One region of the Mogibacterium kristiansenii genome, then DNA from elsewhere that is predicted to be linked to it. Evidence: predicted binding sites of a transcription regulator. Region 1 holds the regulator's gene; the other holds the start of a gene.
The links. Region 1 encodes HrcA, which represses chaperone genes, less so after heat shock. Its sites were predicted from a motif close to TTAGCACTCNNNNNNNNNGAGTGCTAA; they were not measured.
Positions count from the first base shown of each region.

Region 2: PUE40_RS04950 (Hsp20/alpha crystallin family protein) is a predicted target of HrcA. The motif match lies at 2,071-2,097, and genes of this name have one in related genera.

Region 1 covers NZ_JAQXUZ010000016.1:36,584-39,931, reverse strand. The annotation lists gene grpE (nucleotide exchange factor GrpE) at 1-564, opposite strand, end outside; gene hrcA (heat-inducible transcriptional repressor HrcA) at 557-1,609, opposite strand; gene PUE40_RS04740 (pyridoxamine kinase) at 1,784-2,614, shown strand; gene PUE40_RS04735 (hypothetical protein) at 3,000-3,158, opposite strand.
Region 2 covers NZ_JAQXUZ010000018.1:25,269-28,616, forward strand. The annotation lists gene PUE40_RS04940 (leucine-rich repeat protein) at 1-745, shown strand, start outside; gene PUE40_RS04945 (GNAT family N-acetyltransferase) at 921-1,391, shown strand; gene PUE40_RS04950 (Hsp20/alpha crystallin family protein) at 1,494-1,928, opposite strand; gene PUE40_RS04955 (rubredoxin) at 2,211-2,366, opposite strand; gene rbr (rubrerythrin) at 2,388-2,930, opposite strand; gene PUE40_RS04965 (Fur family transcriptional regulator) at 2,956-3,339, opposite strand.

The sequences.
Region 1 (3,348 bases):
TGTTACTGCGACCATAGACGGTCTGATTACTTTATCGTTCAAAGCGTAGCCCTTCTGCAGGACCTTACTTACTTTGCCGCTTTCCAGCTCTTCGTTCTCTTCGGTCATTACCGCATTGTGTTTCGTCGGGTCAAAATCCTGACCTTCCGCTTCCACTTCCGCCAGACCGGATTTCTGAAGCTCCGTTACCATTTGGGTAAAAATAAGTTCCATTCCCTTGGCGTATCCGGCAGGGTCATCCTCTGCGCTGGCCGCCAGGGCTCTTTCAAAATTATCCAGAACCGGAAGCAGTTCCATCACCAGCTTCTCGGTGGCATATTCCCGAATGTCGTTCTTTTCCTTCGCTACCCGTTTCTTGTAGTTCTGGAACTCGGCCATCAGGCGGACGTATTTCTCATTTCCGTCATCGGCTTTTTCTTCGGTTTTCTCTTCCGACTTTTCCTCGGTCTTTTCCGCCTCCGGTGCGTTATCCTCTTCCGGAGTCTCGGTCGCCTCCGCCGAACCGGCTTCTTTTTTTACTTCATCTTCCGGAGTCTGGGCTTCTTTTTTCTGCTCTTCACTCATCCTCTTTCTCATCCTTTCCATTGCTCAGCATAAACGATTGGCTGAGGTTATTTGTCAAATATTCCATAATCGAGGTGACCTCGCTGTAGTTCATACGGGTCGGCCCGATAACGCCGATTTTGCCCACCAGCTTGCCATCCACGTGGTAGGTGGCGGTAATCACGGAGCTGTTCTTCATGGCCTGTTCCGGATTCTCGTTGCCGATGGTGACGATTACGCCGTTGTCCCGGTTCAGAATGTCCCGGGTGAATTCCTCCTTCCGGCTCACCAGCTCCAGGAAGGATTTGGCCCGATCCATGTCGCTGTATTCCGGAATGTTGAATATGTTGGTGAGGCCTTCCATGTACAGGTTGACGTTCAGCATATCCTCCAAAGTTCGCATGAAGTTGGGCATCACATCTCCCGCCAGGGAACTCAACGCACCCAGGTCGGTGCCCACATCTTCGATGATGGAATTCTTCAGCACATCGTCGATGGTATGACCTTTATAATGGTAGGTCATGGTTTTGCTGAGAATCTCCAGGGCATCGTTGGTGTACGGCACGTTCAGGCGCAAGGTGGTGTTGGTCACCTTTCCGCTGTCTGCCACAATCATCAGGACGATTTTGTCATCGTCGATGGGAAGCAGTCGGATGAACTTCAGGGTGTCCTGCCGAGTGGACGGAGTCATGGCAAAGGATGCCAGCTTCGTGATATCGGACAGAAGCTCTGCCGCGTGGCGAATGGTTCGATCGAACTCGTTTCGGTTCACTTGAAGCCGTTCGTTGATGGTCTGCTTATCTTGAAGGCTCAAATCCGTCTTCTGCATCATGTTGTTCACGTAGAGCCGATATGCCTTATCGGAAGGAACTCGCCCCGCCGATGTGTGGGGATGGGTCAGATAGCCCATCTCTTCCAGGTCCGCCATCTCATTCCGAATGGTGGCCGGGCTCACGCCAAAATCATATTTCTTCGCGATGGAACGGGAGCCTACCGGTTCGGCGTTCTGCACGTAATCCGTAATAATTGCCTGAAGGATTCGCAGTTTTCGTTCTGTTAAATCCATTGTTCTGCCTCCTTCTTTCTTTTTCGTTGTTAGCACTCAATATACTGGAGTGCTAATCACTGTCTATAGTGTACTCTCACCCTCCCAAATAGTCAACGAATAAATTGAAGTTTTTTGTGTTTTTTCTGTGATTAGTGTACAATACTGATGTTTAGACAATCAGGAGGAATAACCATGGATTACAAAAGAATTCTTACAATACAGGACATTTCCTGCGTTGGCCAGTGCTCCCTTACCGTGGCGCTGCCCATCCTCTCCGCCTGCGGACTGGAGACGGCCATTCTCCCCTCGGCGGTGCTGTCCACCCACTCCGTGGGCTTCCGGGATTTCACATTCCGGGATCTGACGGAGGACATTCCCGCCATCGAGCACCACTGGCAGCAGGAGGGCATCCGTTTTCAGGCGGTGTACACCGGCTACCTGGGAAGCGCCCGCCAGATTGAAATGGTCAAAGACATCTGTCGAAATCTTCTGGTGCCCGGCGGCAAAAAAATCGTGGATCCCGCCATGGCCGACCGGGGAGAACTGTATCCGGTCTTCGATATGGATTTCGTTCAGGAGATGAAAGAATTAGTGGGAGAAGGAGACATCGTGCTGCCCAACATTACCGAGGCTTCGCTTCTAACCGACACAGAGTATCGGGAGGAATACGATGAGGAGTACATCTGCGGCTTGGTGGAGGGGATTCACCGGCTGGGCGCCGGCACCGTGGTGCTCACCGGCGTGAGCTACGACGCCCACAGCACGGGCGTCCTGGTTTCGGAGCAGGGAAAACAGACCTACTACCGCCACGAACTGCTGGACCGGGGCTGCCACGGCACCGGCGACGTGTACGCCTCTTCCTTTGTGGGGGCGTACATGCACGGCAAAACCGTCCCGGAGGCCGCCCGAATCGCTGCGGATTATACCCTGGCCTGCATCAAAAACACCCTGGACGACCCGGACCACTGGTACGGTGTGAAGTTCGAGCCGGTGCTGGGGGAACTGATTGAAGCACTGAAGTAAGCCGGCACCCGCCGGCTTTTTTGGTTGGCCGGGCCGGGGTGGGCCGGGTTTTCTGCTCTGTCCGCCCGAGGTTTGGGGCTCCGCCGGGCCGGGTTTGGGGCTCCGCCGGGCTGGGTTCAGATGAAAAGTGATGCATGGCCCCCTCATTTTTCCGCCTCATGCATCAACTCCATTTCCAGGGTTAATGCATGAGCACCCGTTTTTTTGTCCCATGCATCACCTCTCACCATTGCCGCCGAGCGTCAGCCCTTTAATTGCTCGGCGGCGGTGAACCAATTGATGCAGGAACATCATTTTTCAGCGTTCTTACATCAATTTCCCGATTTGTACCGGCGGCCCGAGCGAGAGCCGGGCCGCGTTCAGATGAGAAGTGATGCATGCCCCCTCATTTTTCCGCCTCATGCATCAACTCCATTTCCAGGGTTGATGCATAAGCACCCGTTTTCTTGTTCCATGCATCACTTCTCTCCATTGTTATTTCCAAAGGAAGAGAATTGACGACGAACTCTCCTTCTCCCCACCTTTCGTCGTCAATTCTAATCATCTCCTCATGCCTTATGCTCTAATATACATTCGGTTTTAAAAAATTTGACGACAGACCCTTGCCCTTGGAAAGTCTGTCGTCAATCTAATACTTTCTTCACACTTTTATTCTAATTCAAATTCCAATCAATGGAAAAAAATCACTTCTTCCAACCCGAATTTCCTGCTTTCAAGGCCTTATCTCGCCCTCA
Region 2 (3,348 bases), on a different contig from region 1:
TACGGCTCACGAAATCGTGCTGGTTCACAAGGTGACCTTTAATGCCGGTGAAGGAAAGGCCGATGCCGAAACTGCAAGAACCGACAAGGACGGAAAGCTGGCAGAGCTTCCGGGCGCAGCAAGAGACGGATACACCTTTGAGGGCTGGTTCACCGCCGCAGAGGGTGGCGATGCCGTAACGGCAGATACCGTATTCGACAAGGATACCACCGTATTCGCACACTGGAAGAAGAACGTTGTAAGCGCAACACCGAGCGTAAAGCTGAGCACCTCCGCCTACACCTATAACGGAAAGGTGAAGACGCCTGGAGTGAAGGTTTCCGTAAACGGCACCGTACTGACCAAGGACAACTACTCCGTATCATACGGAAAGGGAAGAAAGAACGTTGGAAAGTACACCGTTAAGGTTACCCTGAAGAACGATTACGCAGGTTCCAAGACCGTATCCTTCAAGATCAATCCGAAGGGAACTTCCATCAAGCATCTGAAGAAGGGTGTGAGAGCATTCAAACCGACCTGGAAGAAGCAGACCAGGCAGATTAGCGGATATCAGGTGCAGTACTCTACCAAGAAGAATTTCAAATCTGCAAAGATTAAGGCTGTTTCTTCGAAGAAGAAGTCCACATGGGTGATTAAGAAAAAAGCTCATAAGAGATACTATGTAAGAATCCGTACCTACAAGAAGGTTGGAAAGGCAAAATACTATTCAAGCTGGTCTTCCGCAAAGAGCGTTAAGACAAAGTAGTTTATTGAACAACTTGTTGTTCTGAAAAATTCGAATCGATCTCCCCGGCTTCGGAAGGTTCCGGAGCCGGGGAACTTTGCTATCAAGGGGAATCTATGGTATCATAGTACTTAACAAGGGATTTAAAATCGGGTCTATGGATTTAATCTTATAAAGAAAGAATCGTGGAGGACGAATGGAGAATCGAGAAAAGCTGACGGTGATGCGCCGCGTTCGACCGGAGGAGAAGGAACGGGTGCTGACCCTGGTATCCGATGTTTTTGAAATCGAGCAAGGCATCCCGCGGGACATGGATGACATTCCTGCAGAGAAATCACCCCAGTGGTGGTGCATAGAGATTTCCGGCAGGATCGTGGGGGGAATCGTATCCTGGGAAGAACCGGAAGGACCGCATGTAGGACGCTTTGCCGTTCATCCAAGCTTTCGGCATCGCCATCTGGGCACCGACCTGCTGCGCGGGGTTTTGAGTGCACTGTTTGCTCTGGGGGCTTCGGAGGTGTACGGAGACGCTCGGGATGTGACGCTGAAAATACTTTTGAAAATGGGCGCCGAAGTTATCGACGAGCCGTACGAGTTCTACGGCAGCAACTGCACGCCGTTCCGGGTGAAGAAAAATGAGTTTATCGAGTCCCAACGGCTGAAGTAGAACGCCAAAAGAATCGGGTAAAAGAAAAATCGCAGAGCCGGAGACTTCCGACCCTGCGAATTCTTTTTTTATCGGAGCGTTGCGGGAACGTCTCACGTTGGACTATCCTTCGATATGAACCAACTGCTTGGTTTCGTTCTGCGGAAGCGCTTCGGCCTTTGGAACGGTCAGACTCAGAATGCCGTTGGTGAATGCGGCACCGATGTCCTCGCCTTTTACGGCGTCGCCCACATAGAAGCTGCGCTGGCAGCTGCCGGTAAAGCATTCCTTCCGGATGTACTTGCCGTCTTCCTTGTCTTCTTTGTTCTCCTTGTGGGAAGCGGATACGGTGAGGTAACCCTTGTCCACGGAAACTTCTATATCGTCTTTGTCGTATCCCGGAAGCTGCATATCAATCTGATAGGATTGATCCAGTTCCTTGACATCGCACTTCATGCTTGCGGTCGGCATGTAGCTTCTTCTTGCCGGAGCGTTAAAGAAATCATCAAAAAAGTCATCATTTGTAAAATCATTTGTAAATACACTAGGCAGTAACATAATTAAATCCTCCTTTTACTGACGTTATACACAATCGAAGGAGAACCGGTGGAGTCTCTCAGGGAGAACACTCCTGGTCGGAACTCATCTGTTCTCTTGTTGTAACCTTTTTCCGATTACAACTATGTTATAACTCTTTTTGTTAGCACTGTCAATAGGTGAGTGCTAATTATAGTGTGAAGAATCTGTGACGATGCGAAATGAAAAGGCGAAGAGCCGGAGCAGGCTTCCCGCTCCGGCTCTTCGCCGCTATCTCTTTAGTGTTAATTGAGGGCTGAAAAACTATTCTGCCGAGAACTGGTCCTTTCCGACGGAGCACAGAGGACACTCGAAATCCTCCGGAACGTCTTCCCATTTGGTGCCCGGTGCGATTCCGCCTTCCGGATACCCCTTCTCTTCGTCGTATTCCCATCCGCATACATTACATACGTACTTCATAATCGTACCTCCTTTTATCGATTAGTAATTCTCTGCATGAACTTCAAAGTAGCTCTGCGGGTGACTGCATACCGGACATACTTCCGGCGCCTTGGTTCCTACCACGATGTGACCGCAGTTCCGGCATTCCCATACCTTCACTTCGCTCTTTTCGAATACCTGAGAAGTCTCGATATTCTTCAGCAGCGCCCGGTATCTCTCCTCGTGGTGCTTCTCGATTGCCGCTACTGCACGAAATTTCTGCGCCAATTCCGGGAAACCTTCCTCGTCCGCGGTCTTTGCAAAACCATCATACATGTCGGTCCATTCGTAGTTCTCGCCGGCAGCGGCCGCAGCCAGGTTCGCCGGAGTGTCGTTCAACTCTGCCAATTCCTTGAACCACATCTTTGCGTGTTCTTTTTCGTTGTCCGCGGTTTTCAGGAAGAGAGCCGCCATCTGTTCGTAGCCTTCCTTCTTCGCAACGGATGCAAAATAGGTGTATTTGTTTCTCGCCTGAGATTCTCCGGAAAATGCTTCCTGCAAATTCTTTTCCGTCTGTGTTCCTGTGTACTTATTCTTAGCCATTTTCTTCCTCCTTGTTGAAATTGTGCTATTTCGTCCGGCAATCCGGGCAGATTCCTTTAAAAGAAATATCGTAATCCAGAAATTCCATTCCCCGAGGTCCCCGAACCTTCGACATCAAATCCGAAAGCGCGTCCATCTTCACATCGAAGACCTCGCCGCATCGGATGCACCGCACATGGTAGTGATCCTTCAGGGTAAAATCAAATCGATCCGGGCCGTCCGGGATTTCCACTCGGCGAATCTCGCCTTCCTCCGCCAAAATCCCCAAATTCCGGTAGATAGTTCCCTTTCCGATGTGGGGGTGATTCTTTCGAATAAATTCAAACACCTCTTCGGCGGTAACATGACTCTTCATGGTGCGGATGGCTTCCAGCACCAGATTTCGCTGTATGGTATTGCGTCGTTTCATCGAGCCTCC